Regions from separate parts of the Agarivorans sp. QJM3NY_33 genome, predicted to be linked through region 2. Evidence: predicted binding sites of a transcription regulator. Region 2 holds the regulator's gene; each other region holds the start of a gene.
What was found. The regulator FliA, encoded in region 2, starts transcription of late flagellar genes. The targets are predictions, from matches to a motif close to CTAAAGNTNNNNNNNNNNNNGCCGATA.
Positions count from the first base shown of each region.

Region 1: a site for FliA is predicted at 1,937-1,963, ahead of ACRRSY_RS20125 (DUF5610 domain-containing protein). Genes of this name have one in related genera too.
Region 3: a site for FliA is predicted at 2,231-2,257, ahead of ACRRSY_RS15890 (VC2046/SO_2500 family protein). Genes of this name have one in related genera too.

Region 1 is NZ_CP194039.2:4,456,097-4,464,201, reverse strand. It holds gene ACRRSY_RS20140 (DUF1422 family protein) at 1-208, shown strand, start outside; gene ACRRSY_RS20135 (YHS domain-containing (seleno)protein) at 219-680, opposite strand; gene trmA (tRNA (uridine(54)-C5)-methyltransferase TrmA) at 746-1,849, opposite strand; gene ACRRSY_RS20125 (DUF5610 domain-containing protein) at 1,995-3,182, shown strand; cobalamin riboswitch at 3,238-3,466, shown strand; gene ACRRSY_RS20120 (TonB-dependent receptor domain-containing protein) at 3,505-5,334, shown strand; gene murI (glutamate racemase) at 5,434-6,219, shown strand; gene ACRRSY_RS20110 (RNA recognition motif domain-containing protein) at 6,216-6,677, opposite strand; rRNA gene ACRRSY_RS20105 (16S ribosomal RNA) at 7,308-8,105, shown strand, end outside.
Region 2 is NZ_CP194039.2:1,903,047-1,911,151, reverse strand. It holds gene ACRRSY_RS08655 (flagellar motor protein) at 1-591, opposite strand, end outside; gene ACRRSY_RS08650 (protein-glutamate methylesterase/protein-glutamine glutaminase) at 584-1,717, opposite strand; gene ACRRSY_RS08645 (chemotaxis protein CheW) at 1,749-3,845, opposite strand; gene ACRRSY_RS08640 (protein phosphatase CheZ) at 3,857-4,597, opposite strand; gene cheY (chemotaxis response regulator CheY) at 4,609-4,992, opposite strand; gene ACRRSY_RS08630 (RNA polymerase sigma factor FliA) at 5,119-5,844, opposite strand; gene ACRRSY_RS08625 (MinD/ParA family protein) at 5,837-6,730, opposite strand; gene flhF (flagellar biosynthesis protein FlhF) at 6,720-8,105, opposite strand, start outside.
Region 3 is NZ_CP194039.2:3,515,602-3,523,706, reverse strand. It holds gene ACRRSY_RS15900 (response regulator) at 1-1,377, opposite strand, end outside; cyclic di-GMP riboswitch class I at 1,546-1,632, shown strand; tRNA gene ACRRSY_RS15895 (tRNA-Tyr) at 2,035-2,118, opposite strand; gene ACRRSY_RS15890 (VC2046/SO_2500 family protein) at 2,283-2,813, shown strand; gene purU (formyltetrahydrofolate deformylase) at 2,810-3,646, opposite strand; gene ACRRSY_RS15880 (YchJ family protein) at 3,675-4,136, opposite strand; gene cobT (nicotinate-nucleotide--dimethylbenzimidazole phosphoribosyltransferase) at 4,434-5,474, shown strand; gene ACRRSY_RS15870 (ketoacyl-ACP synthase III) at 5,632-6,729, opposite strand; gene ACRRSY_RS15865 (hypothetical protein) at 6,953-7,282, shown strand; gene ACRRSY_RS15860 (carboxypeptidase M32) at 7,471-8,105, opposite strand, start outside.

The DNA of each region.
Region 1 (8,105 bases), 2.5 Mb from region 2:
GACGCAACTGTACCAGATTTATCTACATCAAGATCTGAGTGAAGACTCTCCTCTAACGAGTGTGGCTGCATTTTTATTGGGGGCGTTGGCTTACTCTGCAATGTTACGAACTCAATTCCCGGAAATCGGGAGTAACTTGTTAGTATTGATTTTATGTCTTGCGATCGGTCTTTGGTTGATGTTTAGATTGGGCGGTTTTAAGCGCTAATCTACAGCAACTAATGGTTCAATTGTTGCTGCCAAGCTTTGTCTGCGGTGGCTTGATAGGTCTGCCAGTGTCCCTTTAGCCAACGTTGGCGGCCTTTCTCTGCATAAAATAAGTGCAGTTCGTCGTCAAAAAATTCCCAGACTTGCCCATTAGTGGCGACTAAACCTTCGCCCGTTGATAGGGCGTTAGCGCAAAAGCCATTGTAGCGAGGACGATATCGTTCTGGATCTTCGGCAAATTTATTGGCACTTTGCTGACTTGCAAAATACCAATCGGCATTATTCCAACGGACTAAATAATCTTGTTTACCCTGTAAAATACGGCGCGCGCCAAGCTGGTGGGCGCGGTGTTGGCTCAGCACATCGACACCACCGATAGCCTTATCACTCCAAAAACTTTTACTTACTGGCTCGCCAGCATAGCAATTCAAGCTAATTACAAAAATAATTCCAGTAATAATTGAATGAAACATAAGCCCCCCTATCAGCTCTATATCTGATAGACCGGGCTGCTTAAGAAGCGCTTTCATTAATATGCCTAACGACGCTGCAGATAGAGCCCCACCTCTATATGATCGGTGTAAGGAAATTGGTCAAATAGAGCCCAATGGCTAATCTGATGGGTACGACTTAAGACTTGCAGGTTGTTATATAGAGTATTGGGATTACAAGATACGTAGACGATGTTGTCGTAGTCCTGCACCATCCTTAAGGTGGCGTCATCTAAACCGGCACGAGGTGGATCAACTAATATGGTGTCGCACTGATAATCACTTAAGTCTACTTGGGCTTCTTTTAGGCGGCGAAACTCACGTTCACCTAACATGGCCTGAGTGAATTCTTCGGCGGATAGACGAAGAATTTTCACATTATTAATGTGATTGGCTTTGATATTGTATTGTGCGGCTTCAACTGAGGGCTTGGCTATCTCGGTGGCTAAAACGCGTTGGAAGTTTTTCGCAAGTGCCAGTGAAAAATTGCCGTTACCACAGTAGAGTTCGAGCAGATCGCCCTGGCTGTTGGCAGTTGCCTGTTGCGCCCATTCCAACATATGTTGGTTGACGACGGCATTTGGCTGGGTAAAGCTATTTTCAATTTGCTGGTAAATGAGCTGCTCACCGGCAACTTCAAGTACTTCGTTAACCCTATCTTGTTCCAAACATATTTTTTGCTTACGTGAGCGACCGATCAGTTGTAGTGAAAATAGCTTCGATAGTTCTGCTTTTAGCTGCTCGGCGGCGGTCCGCCATGCTTCATCAATCGGTTTATGGTAAAGCAAGCTCACGATTATCTCGCCACTAAGGGTGGAAAGAAAGTCGACTTGGAATAGTTTATGACGCAAAACTTGCTCAGATTTGAGCTGTTCGATTAATAGCGGCATTAGGCGGTTAATTAACGCGCTTGCTGGCGGAAAGCTGTCGACTCTGAATTTTTGCTTGGTTGCTGGATCAAACATGATGTAGTAGAGGTCATCACCTTCGTGCCACATTCTAAATTCGGCACGCATCCGATAATGTTTGCTGGCTGAGCTGAAAATGCTAGGTTCAGGAGGATTAAATTCAGCAAATTGTTCGCGGCGTTTAGCGACCTTTTCGGCCAACAGTTGTTGGTATTTTTCTGGATAGTATGCAATTGCGCTCATGACCGCTCCTCAAATTTAGCAAGGAGCGCAATTTAAAGGCGCATTGCTTGCTTGTCCAGTTTATCTACAATAATAGTGAGATTATTTCTAAAGTTTTAAATACAGTCGCCGATAAGTTGTGACTAGGGTAAATCCAGGGGGCGTTATGAACGAACTTAAAGGCATAGGCAATTCGCCAATCCAGCAATATGCTGAGCGCTTATTGCAGCAGTCCACGCCGACTATCGCAAAGGGCAATCAATTAGCTAATGATAAGGCTAGTTTTAATCAGCAGGACCTGGTGGCCAGCCATGTATTGTTGAGTTCGATTGAAAAGCATACCTTATCGATTGCTGGTGGTGGGGTTAGTTTAGCCAAACCACAACAACCCAGTATATTTGATGCCGAAGAAGTGGCGAAGAATGTGCTTAATTTTGTTGCAACGACCTTATATGGTGCCAAGCAGGCTGGGATGCCAGAAGACCAGTTACAAGAAATGATGGCTCAAGCGCGTAAGGGTGTGGATATGGGGTTTGCCGGAGCCCGTGAAGACCTTAGTGACTCAGGGATCCTTAATGAAGAGTTAGAAAAAGGCATTGATAAGAGTTATGACTTGATCCAAGACGGTTTAGAAAAAATCGAAGCGGGTGACTACGAGATACAAAATTCTCCAATATTTAGTCAACTCGCCATGGGAAATCGTCAATCGGCAAGCATGGAGTTGGAAACGGCAGAGGGTGACAAAGTTACCATTAGTTATGGGAGTCAGTTGGCAGCCAGTTACCGAGAAGAACAGTCATCTTTTCAGGCATCGTTTTCTTCACAGCAGCAGTTTAGTTTTTCCGTTGAAGGCGACCTGAATGATGATGAGTTGGCTGCAATCGCCGATTTAGTGAAACAAGTGGATAAAGTGGGGCAGCAGTTTTTCTCGGGGAATCTGGATCAGGCGTTTGATCAGGCCTTAAACATTGGGTTTGATGAGCAACAGTTAGTTGGTTTTGCGGTGAACTACCAGCAACAACAAACGGTGGCGGTGACTCAGGCCTACCAACAAACAGCGGAGAAAAGCGCCGAGAATAGCACTGCTGGTTCAGAGCTAGTCCCCGACTTAAGTGAGTTTTTAGGTGCTTGGCAGGACATTCAAGCCAAAATGAGCGCTTTGTTTACTCAACCAGAATCCGCGACCGAAACCCTACTTAATGGGGTTTTACCTGTTTCTAGCCCTTCGGAAGGAGAAGCGAAACAAGCCGATGTTGAACGGTTTAAAGGTTTCGCTGAGCGTATGGCCGATGTGCTTGCTGAATATAATCAAAAACGCGCGGCGGATGAAGCGACATCCGGCACTATTAGTTAATTTCATGTTTGCATAAAGTAAATGAAATAGGCTGTTCATTCGCCAAGTGCTGGCTTATACTCTCGCCCGCTGTGGTGCCTGAGCTAGCGAAGTTCAGGCTTAATAGGGAATCTGGTTAAAGTCCAGAACTGACGCGCAGCGGTAAAGAGGAACGAAAGCTCAAGGATTGGCCTTTTCCAAGGATCTCCAGACACTGTTTGCCCCGCAAACGGGAAGTCGTAGCCGTAGTAAATAAAGTCCCCCCGCCTCTAAGTCCGAATACCTGCCACATCGCACATGCTATTTAGCAGCAAACTACGACGCGAGAATTAGGATTATATCGATGAAGAAGTTCATATTACTGGCCGCAGTAGCGCCAGCTTTCGGCTATGCCCAAGAAACCCCTCCAGAACAAACGACCATGGTGGTGACCGCCAACCGTATACAGCAAAGTGCTACTAGCGTAATCGCGCCACTCACGGTGATCAGTCGCGGTGAAATAGAAAGTAGTGGTGCGCAAGATATTGTTGGTATTCTCAACCAACAGGTTGGTATTAGTGTCAACCGTAATGGCGGTAAAGGACAAAACGAGAGTGTGTTTATTCGCGGCTCAAGCTCTGCACAATCTTTGTACCTCATCGATGGCGTACGTATTAATACTGCCACTAGTGGTGGCGCTCAAATGTCATTACTGCCATTAGAATTCGTTGAGCGCATTGAGATTATACGAGGGGCTCGTGCGTCAGTATATGGCGCAGATGCTGTGGGTGGGGTCATCAACATTATCACGCGGCCGGAGTTTGGTAGTCAGTATTTTGGGATAAAAGCTGCGCTTGGCAATCATGAGAGTCGACGTTTAGCTGGGCGAGTTAATACCCCGATTGGTGAGTCGACTCAGTTGAATGCGATCCTCAATGGTGAGCGTAGTGAAGGTTATAATTTTAGACCAAGCAGCGAACTGGACGAGGTTTATGGATATGAATCCTTCGGTGGCTTACTGAGCATCGAGCATCAGTTCAGTGAAGCTTGGTCGGGCGGGGCCATGATATTGATGAATGATGGCGAAAATGAGTATATCTCCACGCAGTACGATTCATCTTATAATCCCTACGATGAAAAATGGCAAACCAAACAAAGGCAGAAAGTATATGCTGTGAATCTTGATTACAGTGATGACGCTTGGTTTAGCCATCTAGCACTGAATTATACCGAAAACCGTTCCAATGACGGCCCCGCCGATCAATATGCGGTGGTTTATCGTTATGTGACGGAGCGGCATAGTGCGAATTGGTTGTTAGCGCGTCAATTGAACAACAACTGGTTGTTACAAGGTGGTTTAGATTATCAAAAAGATGATATCTCAGGTTCCAAAACTACATATTTAAAAAGTACTCGTAATAATAAAGCCGCCTACCTCGGGGTTCGTGCCGATTACATCCGCCATTTACTGGAAGCCAGTTTACGCCAGGATAACAATCAGCACTATGGTGAACACACCACCTATAACCTGGCTTGGGCTTGGCAGTTACAGGACAATTTACGTTTTAATGCCTTGCATGGCACTGCCTTTAGAGCGCCAACCTTTAACGATCTATACTACCCGGGCAGTGAAACCCCCAATCTTAAAGCCGAAACTTCCAGTAATTCGGAATTTGGTTTTGCTTTAGATTTAATTCAAAGTCAGTGGCAGTTTAATATCTTCCGTAATGATGTTGACGATTTGATTGCTTGGGCGCCGGGGGAAGGTGGTTTATGGAAACCAGGAAATGTCTCTGATGCTCGGATCCAAGGCATTGAAGTACAGGGCGATTTTTCGACCGCCTGGCTGAATCATCGGGTTATTCTCGAGCATCTTGACGCGAAAGATCGTCAAAGCGATAAATACTTGGTGCGTCGTCCACAGGAGCAAGTCAAGTACAAGCTAGATGCGCAGTGGCATGCTTTGCAAGTGGTGGTGGATTATCTATGGCGAGGCGAGTCTTATAATGACGACGCAAATACGCTTGTGTTGGATAGTTATAGTACTTGGGATATTGGTGCGAATTATCGCTTTGCGAATGGCTTTAAGCTCGATGCCAAGTTAGCCAACGTATTTAATAAGCAATATGCCACAGTGCGCAATTATCAAGCCCAAGGTCGCAGCTTTGAGTTAGCAGCAAGCTATCAGTTCTAAAGTAAACGACTAGTGCTTTGCTAAACACTTCGCATTGCCAGCCAGCGTTAGCGTGATTACACTAGCGCTGGTGATTTACGAATTGGGTTTATTTACGCGATGCATGTGCTTGTTTTCGATTCCGGAGTCGGCGGTCTCTCGGTCCTTGAGTCTGTTCAATTACTTAATCCACATCTGCAATATAGTTATTTGTTTGATAACCGTTATTTTCCTTACGGTGAACTGAGCGAGCCGGAGTTAATTGAACGGGTTTGTGAGCTAGTTGCGGTCGCAGTGGCGAAACTACAGATAGATATGGTGGTGATCGCCTGTAATTCGGCCAGTACCTTAGCGCTACCCAAATTGCGTTCGCAGCATGCCATTCCAATCGTTGGGGTGGTGCCAGCGATAAAATTAGCGGCAAGTATGAGTCAAACGGGACACTTTGGCATATTGGCAACGCCGGGAACGGTAGAGCGTCAATATACGGCACAGCTAATTCAGGACTTTGCAGCGAATTGTATAGTTGAACTGATAGGCAGTACTGAAATGGTGGTATTGGCAGAGCGTAAGTTAGCGGGAGAGTTCATCGACAGCAGAGCAGTGCATGACATTGTTGCTTCATGGTTAGCCATGGAAGATTTAGATACAGTGGTACTCGGTTGCACTCACTTCCCTCTACTAAGAGACGAGCTAAGCCAAGTATTAGGTGAAAAGGTTCAATTAATTGATTCTGGTCCAGCCATCGCCAAACGAGTGCAACACTTAGCTGGTGATTGCAATCGCATTGTATTCGACCATAAAAAAGCGGAAGTTAGTGCTTACTGCACTTTAACTTCCGCTAATACAGGCCTAGTTGACCAATTAACTGCTTATGGGATCAATTCTTTACAGTTAATAGACTAAGCTTCTTTACGTTCGTTGGCTTCGCGAACTTTTAAGGTACGTTGTTGAAACTCGTATTCGTTTAAGGCTGCAACCGCTTTGCCTGCATCTTCGCTAGCCATTTCCACAAAACCAAAGCCACGACGTTTGCCAGTTTGTTTATCTTTCAATAATCGAACTGAGACTACTTGACCATACTCGGAAAATAACTTGCGGATAGCTGATTCGTTAGCACGATAAGGCAGATTGCCGACGTATAGCGTTTGGGTATCAATGGCTTCGCCTAAGTTGTCTTCAGTTGAATCAGTTTGTGGTTCACTGTTTGATGGGCCAGCGGAGCTTAATAATACAATGGCTCCTCCAACAATCACTGCGACTGACAAATATAAAGGTTGGAGAGGTGCTACCGCGCCAGCGACGAAATAGGCTGCAATTGCGACTGCAATTAGAAACACGATGGATAGACTAGGATTTTTCATAATAAATTCAATGCTCAATGTATTCGAAATAATGGAAAGCAACTTAATTTAACAAAATTGCGACATCATGTTAGCCAGCTTTTATCGGATAAGCTAGAAAATGTACAATTTCTCTAGCAGAAACATGCTAAATGACACAATTACTTTTAATTCATAGCCTTGTTTTACCCAAAAGGTGCAGTTTTGTGGATAAGTTTGTGGATATTCTGTGGCTTTGTTGGGGGCAATCAAAATATCTCAAAATAACTGCAATTTTCTTCAAAAAAGGCTTGCACCGTAAGCGCGGATCCCTATAATGCGACTCCACTGACACGGCGGGCAGCACGCAATAGCGCAGCAGCAAGCGGTCAGGGTTGGTAAGGCCTGAGGCTTTATTAGCGACGGTTAAACGCTTCAAACTTTCCTTAGGAAACTTCTTCGGAAAAGATTGAAAAAAGCGGTTGACAGTCACCGAGGATGGCGTAGAATGCGCACCTCGCTTCGCAAGAAGCAACGCTCTTTAACAATTTATCAAGCAATCTGTGTGAGCACTCACAGAGCACTAAGCGAAAAAAATTAGCTTAAGTGGACTGGAGTGACACACTGTTTTAACAGTAATAATTTCAGTATTTACTTTGAGCGAAAAAACTTTGATTGAAGAGTTTGATCATGGCTCAGATTGAACGCTGGCGGCAGGCTTAACACATGCAAGTCGAGCGGTAACATTTCTAGCTTGCTAGAAGATGACGAGCGGCGGACGGGTGAGTAATGCTTGGGAATATGCCTTTACGTGGGGGACAACAGTTGGAAACGACTGCTAATACCGCATAATGTCTTCGGACCAAAGGAGGGGACTCTTCGGAGCCTTTCGCGTAGAGATTAGCCCAAGTGGGATTAGCTAGTTGGTGGGGTAATGGCTCACCAAGGCGACGATCCCTAGCTGGTTTGAGAGGATGATCAGCCACACTGGGACTGAGACACGGCCCAGACTCCTACGGGAGGCAGCAGTGGGGAATATTGCACAATGGGCGAAAGCCTGATGCAGCCATGCCGCGTGTGTGAAGAAGGCCTTCGGGTTGTAAAGCACTTTCAGTTGTGAGGAAGGCAATATGCTTAATACGTATATTGTTTGACGTTAGCGACAGAAGAAGGACCGGCTAACTCCGTGCCAGCAGCCGCGGTAATACGGAGGGTCCGAGCGTTAATCGGAATTACTGGGCGTAAAGCGTACGCAGGCGGCTTTTTAAGCCAGATGTGAAATCCCCGGGCTCAACCTGGGAATGGCATTTGGAACTGGGAAGCTAGAGTTTTGTAGAGGGTGGTAGAATTTCAGGTGTAGCGGTGAAATGCGTAGAGATCTGAAGGAATACCAGTGGCGAAGGCGGCCACCTGGACAAAAACTGACGCTCATGTACGAAAGCGTGGGGAGCAAACAGGATTAGATACCCT
Region 2 (8,105 bases):
AAAATTGGCGAAACCAACACCATAAATGGTCGCGACAAATGCAACCGCAATTCCCTTTCCAAGTAACTCAGGACTGCTTAAAAAATCCATAGCCTGAATCAAACCAAGTACTGCACCAATAATACCCACCGTAGGGCAGTAACCCCCCATGGCTTCAAACACCCCCGCCTGACGTTCCAAACGACTTTGTTCTAAGTCGATGACATCTTCTAAGGATTGTTGTAATTGTTGAGCTTCGGCACCGTCTATCAGCATTTGTAAACCACGTAAAGTAAACGAATCTGCATGTTTTTGCTGTTGTTCTAGGCCCAAATAACCATCTTTACGAACAATATGAGACCAATTCAATATCAATTGAATTTGGTTCTGTACATTATCTTGCGACTGAAACCAAACCTTCGGTATCACTTTCAGAGCTTGCACAAATTGTTTGCTCGGCGTTTGTAACATTACCGCGCCGATAGTCCCCCCCAATACAATTGTTAATGCATGTACATTGACTAAATCGTCTAACGACCCACCAGCAAAAACATGACCAAACCCAACAGCAGAGAACGCTAAAATAACGCCAAAGATGCTAAGTTTATCCATTACCAATTTCCATAACTATCGCTTCAGAAAAACGATCGAGAGGCATTTGATTGGAGGCGAGTCCAGCACTTGCGACGGCCTGTGGCATACCATAAACAACACAACTGGCTTCATCCTGAGCCCAGATCGTTGAGCCTTTATCTTTCAATAAACGGCAACCATCTCGCCCATCAGCCCCCATACCGGTCAAGATCATGGCTAAAACGTCGCCCTGATGACTTTTCGCCAAAGAAGCAAAAGTAATATCGACACAAGGTTTATAGTTGACTTTGTCATTGCCATCAATAATTCGTAAGCGACCATACTGACCGCGAGGCTCAACTAACATCTGTTTGCCACCGGGTGCGAGATAAGCACAACCCGGTCGCAATTCATCTCCATCCTCGGCCTGCTTCACATTAACCCGTGACAGTGTATTTAAGCGTTGAGCAAATGCAGCTGTAAATGTAGCTGGCATATGCTGAACTAATAAAATGGGCTTAGGAAACCCAGCCGGCAACTGAGTTAAGATTGTTTGCAAAGCCACCGGACCACCGGTAGAGGTCCCTATCGCGACTAATTTATAGCGTTTTCCTGAAGGTTTAAACACACCAGACGTACGAACCTTGCGCTCTACCGAAGGTTGGCTGCTTGCCGCAGTCGTCGGCCTTAGTGGCGTCCGGGCGCTTGGCGTCAAAGGTTTGTCGGCTCGGGGAGTCAGACTCGATGGCGCTCGACGCGCTATCACTCGGCGTCTGGCAATGGCCTTTACTCGTTGTTGTAACAAGCTGACGGCTTCTTCACGATCACGAGCAATGTCTTCAAATTTTTTGGGGATAAAATCAAGTGCACCAGCATCTAGAGCATCTAAGGTCGCTTTAGCACCATCGTGGGTTAACGATGAAAACATCAGCACTGGCGTGGGATGTTTGGCCATAATTTCTTTTACAGCCGTAATGCCATCCATAACTGGCATTTCAATATCCATGGTAATCACGTCAGGTTTTAAACTTGCAACCATTTCAATGGCCTCGCGGCCATTCTTAGCTGCACCTATCACCTCAAGGCTTGGGTCAGCGTTAATAATCTCGCTGACTCGACGTCTGAAAAAACTAGAATCATCAACAACTAATACTTTTATTGCCATACTCAATTCTTTTTAAGGGCTGTGCTCGGCGTTATAACTTACGAGCGTAGCGTTTTAGTAAACTAGGAATATCGAGTATGAGTGCGATACGACCATCACTGGTAATCGTCGCCCCGGCCATTCCAGGGGTACCTTGCAATAACTGGTCAAGCGCTTTTATCACAACTTCTTCCTGCCCAATGAGGTTGTCAACGACAAATCCCACCTGTTGTTGGCCTATCTGTACGATAACCACATGTCCTTGAGAACTTCTCTGTCCAGATTGACTATTACGGATCAACCAATCTTGCAAATAAAATAGAGGTATAGCTTTATTACGGACAATAACGGTTTCCTGACCGTCAACAACATTGGTTTTGGTTAAATCCAGATGAAAGATTTCATTTACACTGGTGAGTGGTAAAGCAAAAGTCTGTTTACCTACATCAACCATCAAAGTGGGTAGAATAGCTAACGTTAATGGTACTTTGATTTGTAAAGTAGTACCGCCTCCGAGCTTAGAATCAATATCCACAGAACCGTTCAGCTGGGTGATACTGGTTTTGACCACGTCCATGCCAACACCACGCCCCGAAATATCAGAAATCTCAGTTTTTGTCGAAAAACCTGGTGCAAAAATCAAACTATAAGCATCTTTGTCTGGCATTCTTGCCGCCGCATCGGCATCTAAAACACCGCGCTCTATAGCGATAGATTTAAGCTTATCTGCATTCATTCCCGCGCCGTCATCTTCGATCATCAGCAAGATATGATCACCTTCTTGCGAGGCTGACAAACGAATGACACCAGTACGCGGTTTTCCTGCCGCTTCACGTTGGTCTGGCATTTCAATGCCGTGATCAACCGAGTTTCGCACTAAATGCACCAGTGGATCGGCTAACGCTTCCACTAGGTTTTTGTCTAAATCGGTATCTTCACCGACCAATTCCAAGTTAATATCTTTCTTCAAACTACGAGCTAAATCACGAACGACTCGAGGAAAACGACCGAACACCTTCTTAATAGGCTGCATTCGAGTTTTCATCACTGCACCCTGTAAATCAGCGGTCACAACGTCAAGGTTAGAGGTCGCCTTAGCCATATCCTCATCATTACTGGTTAAACCAAGACTAACCAAACGATTACGGACTAAAACTAATTCCCCAACCATATTCATGATTTCGTCGAGAGTACGGGTATCGACGCGAACCGTCGTTTCCCCCTGAGGGGCTTGTTTGGGCGCTGCTTTTGCCGGCTCAGACTTGGCTGGAGCAGCAGCTTTCGGAGTAGCTGCAACTTTTGTTGGTGCAACTTTCTTCGGCTCGACCTTCGGGGTGACTTCGGGCTTGGCTGCCGCCTTAACCTCAGGCGCTTTACCAGCACCATGCAGCTGATCTAATAACTTTTCGAATTCATCATCGCCAATTTCGTCACTGTTCGTCGCCGTTTCCACTGGCGTAACAGCGGCAGGTTTAGCACTTGGTGCTTTAGAGCCATGTAGCTCGTCGAGTAGCTTTTCAAACTCATCATCAGAAATATCGCCACCACTCGCAGTTTCGCTAGGGGCTGCAGCACTTACCGGACTCGCTTGAGAAGCTGCTTTTGGAGCACCTGAGCCATGCAACTCATCGAGTAAGCTTTCAAATTCGTCATCAGAAATATCATCAATACCAGTGCCAGTAGCTGATTTACTCTCTGGAATTTGCTCGGGCTCGGGCTCGGGCTCAGATTCCGGCTCAACCACTACCTGATCTTCTGAAGCAGGCCGAGATAATTGATGCAATCGCTCAATAAGCTCTGGCGAAGCTGGTGTTAAAGGTTCTCTTGCTTGCACCTTAGCAAACATATCATTCACGGAATCAAGTGCTTCAAGTATGACATCCATTAACTCTGATGACACCCCGCGGCCACCGTTACGTAATGTGTCAAACACATTTTCCGCACCATGACAAACGTCAACGAGTTCAGTTAATGATAAGAAACCAGCACCACCTTTAACGGTATGAAAACCCCTAAATATAGCATTCAATAAGTTACTATCATCAGGACGTTTTTCTAGATCAACAAGCTGTTCAGAAAGCTGCTCTAGGATCTCTGCCGCTTCTACCAGAAAGTCTTGTAAGATGTCTTCATCTACATCAAACGACATGCGCTACTCCCTTAAAATCCTAAACTAGACAACAAGTCATCAACATCGTCTTGATCGTTAACAACGTCATCCCTTTGTTCTTTATTAATTATAGGGCCTTCTGCTTCAACACCCGATTTTTTATCATCTTGACCAGGAGCGACATCCACCATGTCAGTGCCAAACAAGGTGAGCATCTCAACTAAATTCTCTTCAACCTCCTGAACTAAAGTGATCACCTTTCGAATCATTTGCCCGGTAAGATCCTGAAAATCCTGTGCCATTAAAATTTCAGTAAGCATGTTACGTAGTTTATCGGCATCAGATGAAGAACTAGTCAGAAAAATATCGATTTGGTGACACAGCGCTTTAAATTGGCCTAACTCAATTTTCCGATCCATCAAATTTTGCCATACAGGCATAATATCATTGATATCATTGGTTAATTTATCAGCAATCGGCAAACCCGACTCGACTGCATCCATCGTTTTATTAGCAGCTTGATCGGTCATTTCGATGACATAGTTTAAACGTTCTTTGGCATCGGGGATTTCTTGGTTCGCGAGTTCATTGATCCGAATATCCAATTTGAAATCATTTAATGAATCGTGAAGTTGACGAGTGAGCTGGCCAACTTTATCAAACAGCAAGTTAGCTTTTGGAGCACATAGCTCACTGACTAGTTGGTTCGCCTCGGCGACCTTTCCCATTTCAAGTAGCATCACCAGTTGTTGCGCATCCGCTAATGAAATAATCGGAGTATCGGTGCTCACGCGTCTTCCTTTTATTGTAATCTTTCGAAAATCTTATCGAGCTTCTCTTTTAAAGTAGCTGCTGTAAAAGGTTTTACAATATAACCATTTACTCCGGCTTGTGCGGCTTCAATAATTTGTTCACGTTTCGCTTCCGCGGTGACCATCAATACAGGCAGGTGAGCTAAACTCTCATCGGCACGAATGTTTTTCAACAAATCGATACCTTCCATACCAGGCATATTCCAATCAGTCACTACAAACTCAAAATCGCCACCCTTAAGCATTGGTAGCGCGGTGTTACCGTCATCGGCCTCATGTGTATTGTTGAAACCTAAATCTCTCAACAAGTTCTTAATAATCCTTCTCATTGTTGAAAAATCATCAACAACCAGAATTTTCATATTTTTATCCAAGGTACGTCCCCCAGCTGGATGTTTTACTAGCCCACAAACGGGTCACAAATTTATGTAATACATTATTATGCCTTAATAAACACAATTTTAGTCCATCTTTTATAAGTTTTGTAAGGATGAATTTCTCTATTGTGTCCAATCTCGCATTCGAGTTTTCACTCTGGCAAGCGCTTGACTATGAATTTGACTCACTCTCGACTCACTAACGCTTAATACTTCACCAATTTCTTTAAGATTAAGCTCTTCATCGTAATAAAGCGATAATACTAAGGCTTCTCGTTCAGGTAGCCCTTTGATGCACTCCGCCAAAGATTGTTGAAATCGTTGATTTGCAAAACCTTCGAAAGGACGATTTTGCTCGCGACTTTCTTCGTTAGAAATGACATCCTCGTTTACCCCAAGGTCCTCAATGCCTAAGATTCGCCCGCAATTAACATCCGCTAACATCGTATGGTATTCGCGAAGAGAAACCCCGAGTTTTTCAGCAACTTCAGCGTCTTTAGCATCACCATTTTTTTCTCTTTCAACAGCAGCTATAGCGTCACTAATCGCGCGACTATTTTTATGTACAGAACGCGGAACCCAATCGCCACGGCGTATTTCATCAAGCATCGCGCCGCGAATTCGGATCCCTGCATAGGTTTCAAAGCTAGCACCTTTAGAGCCATCAAAATTACGAGCGGCTTCTATCAGCCCGATCATTCCAGATTGGATTAAATCATCCACAATAACACTAGCCGGTAGCCTAGCCATTAAGTGATGGGCAATCCGTTTAACCAAAATGGCGTGGCGCTCCACTAACGCATTAGTGTCGTTAACGCTGGTATTGGCGTAGGCGGCAACTTTATTCACTAAGCTGCTCTCTATTCTTGCGTTGTCCAAATTCGAGAAGATTCTCGATGAAAAATTCTAAATGTCCTCCCGCTTGCTCAGGTATCGGCCAAGTAGCCGCTTTGCTGGCTAAAGAGCGAAATGCCAAAGACGCTGGTGACTTAGGATAGGCTTCAACCACAACACGTTGTTTGCGAACGGCCAATCGGACATTGTTATCATAGGGAATACAAGACACTAACTCGAGAGTGGCATCTAAAAATCGTTCCGTCACCCGAGTCAGCTTGGTAAATAACTCCTGACCTTCTCTTAAACTACGAACCATATTGGCAACAACTTTAAATTTATACACCCCATGATTATTAGAGAGTAGTTTAATCAGGGCATAAGCATCGGTAATTGATGTTGGTTCGTCACACACGACGACTAAAATATCTTGCGACGCTTTTGCAAAACTCAACACCATATCAGAGATGCCCGCTGCGGTATCAACCAGCAAAACATCTATCGGTGTTTTCATACTACTAAAAGCGCGAATTAAACCTGCATGTTCCGCAGGGCTTAATTCAACCATGGATTGAGTTCCTGAAGTTGCTGGCGCAATCAGAATCCCATTTGGTCCCTCAACTAATACTTCGTCAAGAGTGCACTCTCCCGATAGCACATGCGACAGATTTTTAGTCACGCGCAGCCCAAGTAGCACATCAACATTCGCCAAACCTAAGTCCGCATCAAGGACCATGACTCGCTTGCCTTGACCCGCCATTGCAATTCCCATGTTAAGCGTCACGTTGGTTTTACCAACCCCACCCTTTCCACCAGTCACTGCGATTACTTTCACATTATTTTTTTGTTGCATCATTCGTAAGCCGCTAGCTTGATCAAAATCATTATGTTTAGAATACATCCGAAACCTTCTGTTGTTCGGTTTCACTAAACCAAAAGTGTTGCTGAGAATGCTTATCTATCACCGACAAAGCTTGCTCAACTAATTCGCTAGGCACCGCCACTGCAATATCTTCTGGTACTTGCTGACCATGAGTAACGTAACTGATTGGTATAGCATGACGCAAGGTTACATTTAACACTTCACCTAACGCTAAACTTTCATCTAATTTAGTAAGTATGGTACCAGCCAAAGGAATTCGCTTAAATTGATTTACAGTTTCTTCAATTACCCGTCGCTGAGCATTGGCTGACATCACCAAATAATTACGGATATTAACTTGGCTATTTTTGACTAACTTGTCTAATTGTTCATGTAGACGGATATCTCTTTGGCTCATACCAGCGGTATCGATTAAGACTAACTTTTTATCTTTAAACTGGTATAAAAGCTGGGACAACTCAGCTTCATCATTCGCCACTCGAACTGCACAGCCCATAATTTTACCATAAGTTGCCAGTTGCTCATGAGCACCAATACGATAAGTATCTGTGGTAATCATCGCCACGCTATCAGGACCATGGCGCATAGCAAACTGCGCAGCTAATTTGGCGATAGTGGTTGTTTTACCGACCCCCGTCGGGCCCAATAAGGCAACCGCTCCACCTTTTAACAATATTTCATCTTGGCCGACAGGGAGCTGATTTGCCAGTAATTCCCGTAAATGCTGCCAGCCTTCTTGTACGCCTAGCTCTTCGGGGATATAACCAGCCACCTGATCGGCCATATCCTCATCAAAACCAACCAACTGTAACTGTTTGATTAACATCGCTCGAACAGGCTCTTGCCGCTCAACTTCCTGCCACATTAATCCCGACACTTGATGTTCCAACAACTTTCGCATCGCTGCCATTTCTTTCTTTAATTCACCCACTTCACTGTGATTCGCCTCTGCGCTTGGCGTTGCAATACGGCTTGCCGCAGGTTTGGCTGCTGAACCTTGCTGTATCCACCCTTGCTGCTGAGCCAAGGAGCGAGGAGCCTGAACGGTTCGAGGCCGTTGCGATTTATTTAAGCTGGATTGTTGCAAATTTTCTTGCTGACGCTTTTGATGGCGCTGCATAAAATTAGTCAAATTATCTTTGAGGCTCGCATTTTCGTCAAAATCATGACCAAGCTGTTGGTTTGTTGACGTTTTAGAACTGTGCTTAGGTTTGACGGACGATAAATTGACGCTATCATCGGCTAACTCTCGTGATGAGTTTTCTCCCTTAGCATTAGTCTTGGAAGGCTCCACCGCAGCAACAATCTCTATGCCTCCGGTCACCTTTTTGTTGGACATGATCACGGCATCACTACCAAGAGTCTCTTTCACCTCGGCTAACGCGGTCCGCAT
Region 3 (8,105 bases), 1.6 Mb from region 2:
GCCCATTTTGTTGTATTCGCGAAACAGCCCAAGTTTCTGTTCAAAGTCCTCATCTTTTAAAACTTTATGTGCTGAGGATAGCGATATTGGATCAATATTATCGCGTTTTTCTAACTCTTCAGCAAAGGGCATTGCATATTCAAACTCTCCCACTGAATTTAAGGTGAGGAAGGTATCGGGTAGTAACTCAACCGCAACTTTTTCCGGAGAGTCGAGTAGGCCATCATTGCTGCTAAACAAGAGTCTTTTAGCTTTGTTTAATTCGCCTTTGGTCGCGTGTACTCTTGCTTGACTGATCCCTTCGAAAGCATCGAAATTAAAGTCTTCGTCTTTGCCTTCTTCTCGTCTGGCATGAAACAGCACTGAATTTACTTCTTGTAGTAAGCGGTTTTTACGGTATAGGTCTTCTTCGCCTTGGGCTTCATCAATTAAACTTCGTACATAGTTACATAAATGATGTGGCCCCCGATGAATAGAGCGGCGTGCCAATTGCAAAATAGTTGAGAATGTTTCTTTCGCTAAACTCAGTTCTCCAGCATCAATCGCTAGCGAGGCCAATAGTTGTTGGCGTTCAAGGCTGTTTACGGCTAATTTAGAAGCTTTTAGCACGGTTTCCAGGGCTTTTTCGATATTTCCCTCAGCGCGGTAGGCTCGAGCTAACCAGTCATATGCGGTGAGTAACAGTGGGCTTTCTGCGATGGAGCGGCTGAGCGTATCAATTGCTTTTTTATTTTCATCGAGTAGCAGATATACCCGGCCTAAGGTCGCTTTGGCCCAAGTTTGTTTTCGCTCTTTTAGGATCGCCTCTAACGCTAGTTTGGCGTTTTCATATTCCCCTAAAGCAATTTGTGCTTCTACCTTTAAGTTTTTACAGTAGTTGCTGTAACGACTCTCTTTCTCGATTTGTTGGTCACATAGCTCAATTACTTTGCTATAGTTTTTATCGGCCAGTGCGTGATAAATATCACGTAAGGACTGTCTTTTCAGGTGGGCTCTGGCTAAGCGATTGTGTAATTGAAACTGTGAAAATGGTTTGGTAATAAATTCGTCAGGTTCCATTTCAAGTGCGCTGAGCACCATACTCTTATTATTATCACCACTAATAATAAAAAATAATGCATCCACTTCGAGTAGTTTGCTGACGCGTAACTCTTCTAGTAATTGTCCGCCGTTTTTACCTGTACCTAGATTATAATCCACCAATAGAATGTCGAACTTTCGTTTTCGGCAAGCTTTAACGGCCGCTTCTCCAGTTGTCGCAAAATAGACATCGCTTGCTCCAAAGTTTTGTAGCATGGCTTTAAGCATCACTTGAAAAGCGCGCTGGTCATCAACGATGAGTATTTTTTTTCCGCTATAGTTGTATTGCGTTGCCATTACCGTGTTATCTAATCCTTTTTCGATATCCTAGCACAACTTTGCCAAGGTTGAAGCTGTGTAAGTATAGCGGCCTAGCTGCTTAAGCTTATCATTTATAAAACCTTGCCAAACTAGCAGTGCTTGATTTACTATTAAGGCGTTGATGAGTTTTTTAGCTTGTCAACACTGAGTCAAAGCCAAACTTGGAGTGATCCAAGGTCGGAAAGTTACAGATCTTGAGAATTATATTCTTAAGATGGCTGGACCGCCTTAGTTGAGTGGTTTTATTTACAACATTGTTGTTTAACCTCTCAGTGAGTTAGTCTATTTACCGTTTATTACTTTCCGTATTTGGTTGGAACGCCAAGCTAAGTTAGCTTGGCGTATTTGTTTGGCGCTTAGTCCTAAATATTTTCTCGTTCTATCTTCTATCTTCTATCTTCTATCTTCTATCTTCTGTTGCAAATCTAACTACTGATTTTCTGTCTTATTTTAAAATCTATTCATGAGCGGTTTACTTGGGTTCGGTTAAAATGAAGGTTAACCTGATTGTTGTGCAGCATCGCCATAACTTAGTGAGCATATTACTTGCTCGGCATTACTGAGAGGTTATCAAGCATGATGCTAAATTTAAGACATAAAAAAAGACACCTAAAGTGTCTTTTTTTATCAAGATGGTGGAGGGAGGTGGATTCGAACCACCGAAGCTTTCGCGACAGATTTACAATCTGTTCCCTTTGGCCACTCGGGAACCCCTCCTGCTTGTGGAGCGGCATATTACCAGAACTTGTTAAGCTGTAAAGTAAAAAAGGCGATAAATTTTATAGCTTAATACTGTTTGCTTAATATCTGTTCATTTCGTGAATGTGAACTAAAGTTTTGTGTCTTTCTACCGATAAAGGTAATCAGTAGAAGGGGGCGCAATGTTAGTTGAGCAGATAAGAAATCATAGTTTGTGTGATGAGTTGCAGTTAGGCGATACGCTTAATCGTTGCTCTCAGCAGGGTGATCTTGCTCATTTTCATCTGCTATTGAGTATGTTGAGCCAAAACGTTTGCGATCAGGCTCAATTTTCCATGCAAAAACCTGCGGCCGAACAAGTACAGCAAGATCTGCGAGCTCAATTGCAGCTTCGTGAAGCTCGCCCTCTAATTGCTCAGGCTGATGAGTTCGAAGTGCAGGCGAATTGGAGTCAGCATTTACAAAAGGGCTCAATTGATACGATTCGTTTGGAGCAAGCCTTAAATGGTTATGCCGCCTGCGCGGACGATACGCTCGATGGAGTTCGTGAAGAGGTCATGAATAACGTGAGTCTACTGACGCGGTTAAAACATGGCGCGGCTAGTAAACCACTGCAAGTCATACCCGATGTAGAAGTAAAAGGTAGTGAAATTTATCAAGTACTAAGCAACTTCGATTATTCGAAGCCGCTTAAAGTTAAATATTATAATTAGCGAAAAACTACAGTTCGATTCCCGTAAACAAATACTTTCTCATCGAGCACTTGTTGCATGGCGCGACTTAATACCGACTTTTCTACATCTCGCCCAGCTTTTGCCATTTCTTGCGCGCTGTAGGTATGGTCAATATGAATCACGTGTTGCTCTACGATAGGACCTTCATCTAGATCGTTATTCACGAAGTGAGCGGTAGCGCCAATGATTTTAACCCCTCTATCGTAGGCTTGTTTATAAGGTTTAGCACCAATGAAAGCTGGCAAGAACGAGTGATGAATGTTTAAGATCTTATTGCTGAACGCCTCGACAAATGTTGGTGTGAGGATCCGCATGTATTTAGCGAGTACCACATAGTCGGGTTGATATTGTTGGACAGTTTCAATGATCAGCTGTTCATGTTGCTCACGTTTTAATCCTTCATGACTAATGTAATGGAAGGGGATGTCAAATTTCTCAGTGAGCGCTTGTAGGATATCGTAGTTGCCTACAACTGCGGCAATTTCAACATTCATATCACCGTATACGGCTTTCATGAGTAAATCGCCTAAGCAATGTGCTTCTTTGGTGACCATGATCACGATGCGCTTGCGTCCGGCCCCGACTAAACGACGGGCGCTGCCAATAGGTAGTGCATTGTCTAAATCAGCGAGCAACGTTTGGTCGTTAAAATAGCCTTCTAACTCGGTACGCATGAAGAAACGTCCCACTTCATTATCGACAAATTCGTTATTTTTAATAATGTTGAGTTGATGCTTGGCACAGATGTTGGTAATGGTTGAGATTAAACCTTTGGCATCTGGGCATTCGGTTAAAAGAATTTTTCTTTCCATGGTGTTTTCGATTTATTCAGCTTTAAAGTTAAGATTTTTTACAGCACTGTTTCAGTTTCTTCCCGCTCCCGCAGGGGCACGCAGCATTGCGAGCCAAGGGTGAAGGAGAAAATACACCATCGGTATAAAACCAATGTTCAGCAATTTTTGTGAAATTAGAGCGTTCATGCAAAATATTAAGTTGGCCTTGCTCGCGAAAATGAGCTTTAAACTCCACAATTCCGCTGTTGCCATCGAGTCGGTCGCAACTAAATAAAATTTCGAGTTTCTCCCATTGTGTCGCTTCCTCGGCGTTGAGTGCTAAGGGCTGCTCACTTGGACGAAAGTCCGGATGATGGCTTTGCCATAAGTAGTTCGCATCACCCAGAGTATAGGCACTATAGCGGGAACGCATTAGTTGCTCACAATGAGTCGGGCTTGATAAGCCGCTGATATAGGGTTGACAACATTGAACAAAGTTCAAGCCGCTACCGCAAGGGCAAACTAACACTCTGGAACCTCTAATTTGACTGAGGGCGAAGTGTAGCAAGAAGTTGGCAATAACACAGCTGAAAATTGCTTAGAGTTCGTTCGTTAGCGGCTTTCTTTTAGGCGGTGACTTTGAGATGTCGAGCAATAGAAAGTGAAAACTTGTATTGTAAATCGTTTTTTTTTAAGCCTTCATCTGCGATCTATGGCTGGCTTGCTTAGGGACAAGTTAATCTTTGATAAATACATGTTTTGGTTAAAGCTAAGGCTTAAACGAGTTAAGCTTAAACGAGGTATTATTATTGCTAGGGAACTGAATTTGCGTACTAAATTTGTAATTGAGCCTTTGCAGCTTGGTTTGGCAGAGGCTCTGCAAAATAAGATTGATTTGAAGACCAAGCCACAAGGTTCTTTGGGCCAATTGGAGTCATTAGCTTGTCAGTTAGGCCTGATACAGTCGACCCTTGAACCAGTGATCCAGCGCGCAAAAATGATTGTATTTGCCGCCGACCATGGGATTGCTTTAGCTGGGGTGAGTGCTTATCCACAAGCTGTGACGGCGCAAATGGTGCAAAACTTTGTGGAAGGGGGCGCGGCGGTTAATGTATTTTGTCGCCAGCACGGTTTTGCTTTTGAGATTGTTGATGTTGGTGTTAGCCAATTACTTTCAGAAGAGGGGGTTGCGTGTTGTAAAGTGGCAGCTGGAACAAAAAGTTTTTTAAGTTCAGACGCGATGACCCAAGCGCAATCGGAGCAGGCGATGGAGGTTGGAGTGGCTAGAGTTCGTCAAGCGGCCTTAGAGGGATCTAATTTATTGGCTTTCGGTGAAATGGGGATCGCCAACACAGCCAGTGCAGCCGCGTTGATGGCTGGTTGTTTGGGACTCCCGGTTAGCGATTGTGTTGGACGAGGCACTGGTTTAGATGACCAAGGTTTGGCACATAAAGTTGCGGTATTAGAGCAAGCAATGAACCATCATCGCGGAGATTATACGGCCGAACAATGGTTGGCGAAGGTTGGCGGTTTAGAAATAGCGGCCATTGTGGGGGCGATGCTTGAAGCCGCGAGTCGGCGGATGGTGATTTTGGTGGATGGTTTTATCTGTTCAGCTGCAGCGTTGGTTGCTTATCAAATCAATCCTCTGGTGAAACAATATATGGTGTTTTGCCACCAAAGCGCGGAACAGGCACATCAGCGTTTATTGAAGGCGATGGATGCTCATGCCTTGTTAGAATTGTCCTTACGTTTAGGTGAAGGGAGCGGCGCAGTATTAGCTTATCCCTTGGTTTGTTCCGCTGTCGCCTTTCTCAATCAAATGGCCTCATTTGAATCGGCAGGGGTGAGCCAACAGCAGGGCTAGCTAAGGTCCAAGGCTATTCTTGATTTTGCATGCAGAGAACATCTAGGCCATCGGTTTAAATCAATCGATGGCCATTGCTGCAAGTCGTTAATATTGAAAAGCAATCCTCGGTCGACTTGATATGGCTTGGCTCGACCGCAACACTGGAAGCGCTGAGTTAAGTGAGTTGTGCTTTCCTTGCCTGTTGGCAACCTTCGATGGCAGGGGCCAGCAGTTCTAAGGCGCTTTGATTACAAGCGGGCAGGCTGGCGGTGGATTGTTTGATTGGCGTCACTCGTTTTCCCCAGCGAATAACGGCCGCTCCCCAGGTGAGTCCTGCGCCAAAAGCTGCTAATAAGACATTGTCACCGGGCTTAATTCGACCTTGCTCTAAGGCTTCACATAAGGCGACAGGAACCGTTGCTGCTGAGGTGTTTCCGTATTTTTCAATGTTGATCATGATGTTTTCATCGGGGGCGCCAATTCGTTTGGCGAGAGCGTCGATGATCCGTAGATTGGCTTGATGAGGCACGATGAAGTTAAGTTCATGATTAGCAACTTGTGCCTGAGCCAAGACATTGCTGGCAGCTTCTCCCATACCTTTTACGGCACGTTTAAAGATTTCGGGCCCTTCAAACTGGAAGTTGTACAGGGTATCTACACCGCTAAAACGTTTGCGGTTGGTACCAAAATCCGCAATTGATAAAATTTCCCGTTTTTCACTGTCACAACCTAACTTAGCGGCTAAAAATCCAACTTTTTCTGGATCATCATTGGCTTCGATGATCACCGCTCCGGCACCATCACCGAATAACACAGCAGTATCGCGCTTGGTCCAATCGAGCAATTGACTGAGGCGCTCGGCACCAATTAACAATATTCTTTGCATTGCTCCTGTTTGAATTAAGGCCGCCGCAGTTTGTAGGCCGTAAACAAAACCGCTACAAGCAGCATTCATGTCAAACACGGCCGCTTGATCGGCATGTAGTAGCTGTTGCACGCGACTGGCACTGTTTGGCACTGTTGTTCCAGCTGTGCAGGTACACAAGATAATTGCATCGAGTTGTGCTGCATCTAAGTTTGCCGCAGCGAGAGCTTGCAAACCTGCATTGGCAGCTAGTTCGGCGATATCCACATGCGATATACAACGCTCTTTAATACCTGTTCGGCTACTTATCCACTCATCGGATGTGTCGATAAAAGTACTTAAATCGTGGTTAGATAGACGTGCAGGAGGCATACATTTGCCCCATCCGGTAATTTCGGCGTGATACATAAAGGCTAGAAACTCTCATACTATAATGTGCCAAGGATTATGCCTGATGCATGCTAAATAGCCAAATTGTCTGATTCTTGAGCTTGACTGGTTGGTTTTATGACTTAAGCTAGATATCCCAGTTTGAGTCTATTTTTTCAGACTTAAGTGTAGGCAAATTGACTGCTTGGTTTGGGCTCATGGATAGCTTATAAGCTCTGGTATAACTAGATTGAGGTCTTATATGACGGTGACAGGTCAACAATTCGCGTCAGCATTCCCAAACGACGATAAAATTGAATGCTCGCGCTTTAATCACCTTACTCGCTATTTTGAACTAAGCATTGATATCTGCGCCGATCCCTTGACTCGGCTCGCTTTTGCTTCTGAACAGATAGCGGCCTTGCCGCTACTTAAAAAAGTCGCGGTAAATGGTGAGCTGGATGATATAGCCGTGTTTTTCGCTGAGATGTTTATTTGGCCATTGAGTGACATTTGCGAAGTGAGAGCCCCAGTTCCCTTAAGGAGCGAGGAATGGTTATTACTCGATGCGGATGAGGTAGGACACTCATGAGTGTTCAGCCCTAGTTTGGGGGAACGCTCACGATAAATATGCTTGATGCGACTTATGGTGAGCGACTAGTCGTCTTGTTAATGCTCGCAAGCTTTTGTTTTATTAATAATTTCATTCACGTAAACAATCGCTTGCTTGCATTTATTAAGCTTGCAGTGAACCGTATTGTCGAGCTGCCGTCACAACTATTATAAATAACGAGCTTGAAGGTGTTGTTTAAAATACTGGCTATTTAAGTTTTCGCCAGTGGCGCGGCTGACTAGTTCATCGCTTGGGTAGAAACTGGCTTGTGACCAGATGTTTTTTTGTAACCAGGCAAAGACCGTATCGTAATTACCGGTTTGAACTTGCGCGGGTACCTCCGGATGTTGTTTCACCAGCGCTGTGTGAAATTGTGCTGCATACATTGCACCGAGTGAGTAGGACGGAAAATAGCCGATTAAACCAGCAGGCCAATGCACGTCTTGCATGCAGCCATCTTGGTAATTGCCTTGTGTAGATAGTCCTAAATACTGTTGCATTTTGAGATCCCATAATTCCGGGATATCAGCCACGGTAATTTTTTGGGTAATCAGGTCTCGTTCTAATTCGTAGCGCAACATGATGTGTGCAGGATAGGTCACTTCATCGGCGTCAACTCGAATATAACCGGGCTGTACCTTAAGGTAGTGTTGTTTGAGCTCGCTTAAGCGCATTGGCTGCTGATGGCACAAATGCTGATTGACTAAGGGGAGTAGTTGTTCAATAAATGCCTGACTGCGACCCAATTGCATTTCAAAGAATAGGCTTTGGCTTTCATGAATGCCCATTGAGCGGGCCTGAC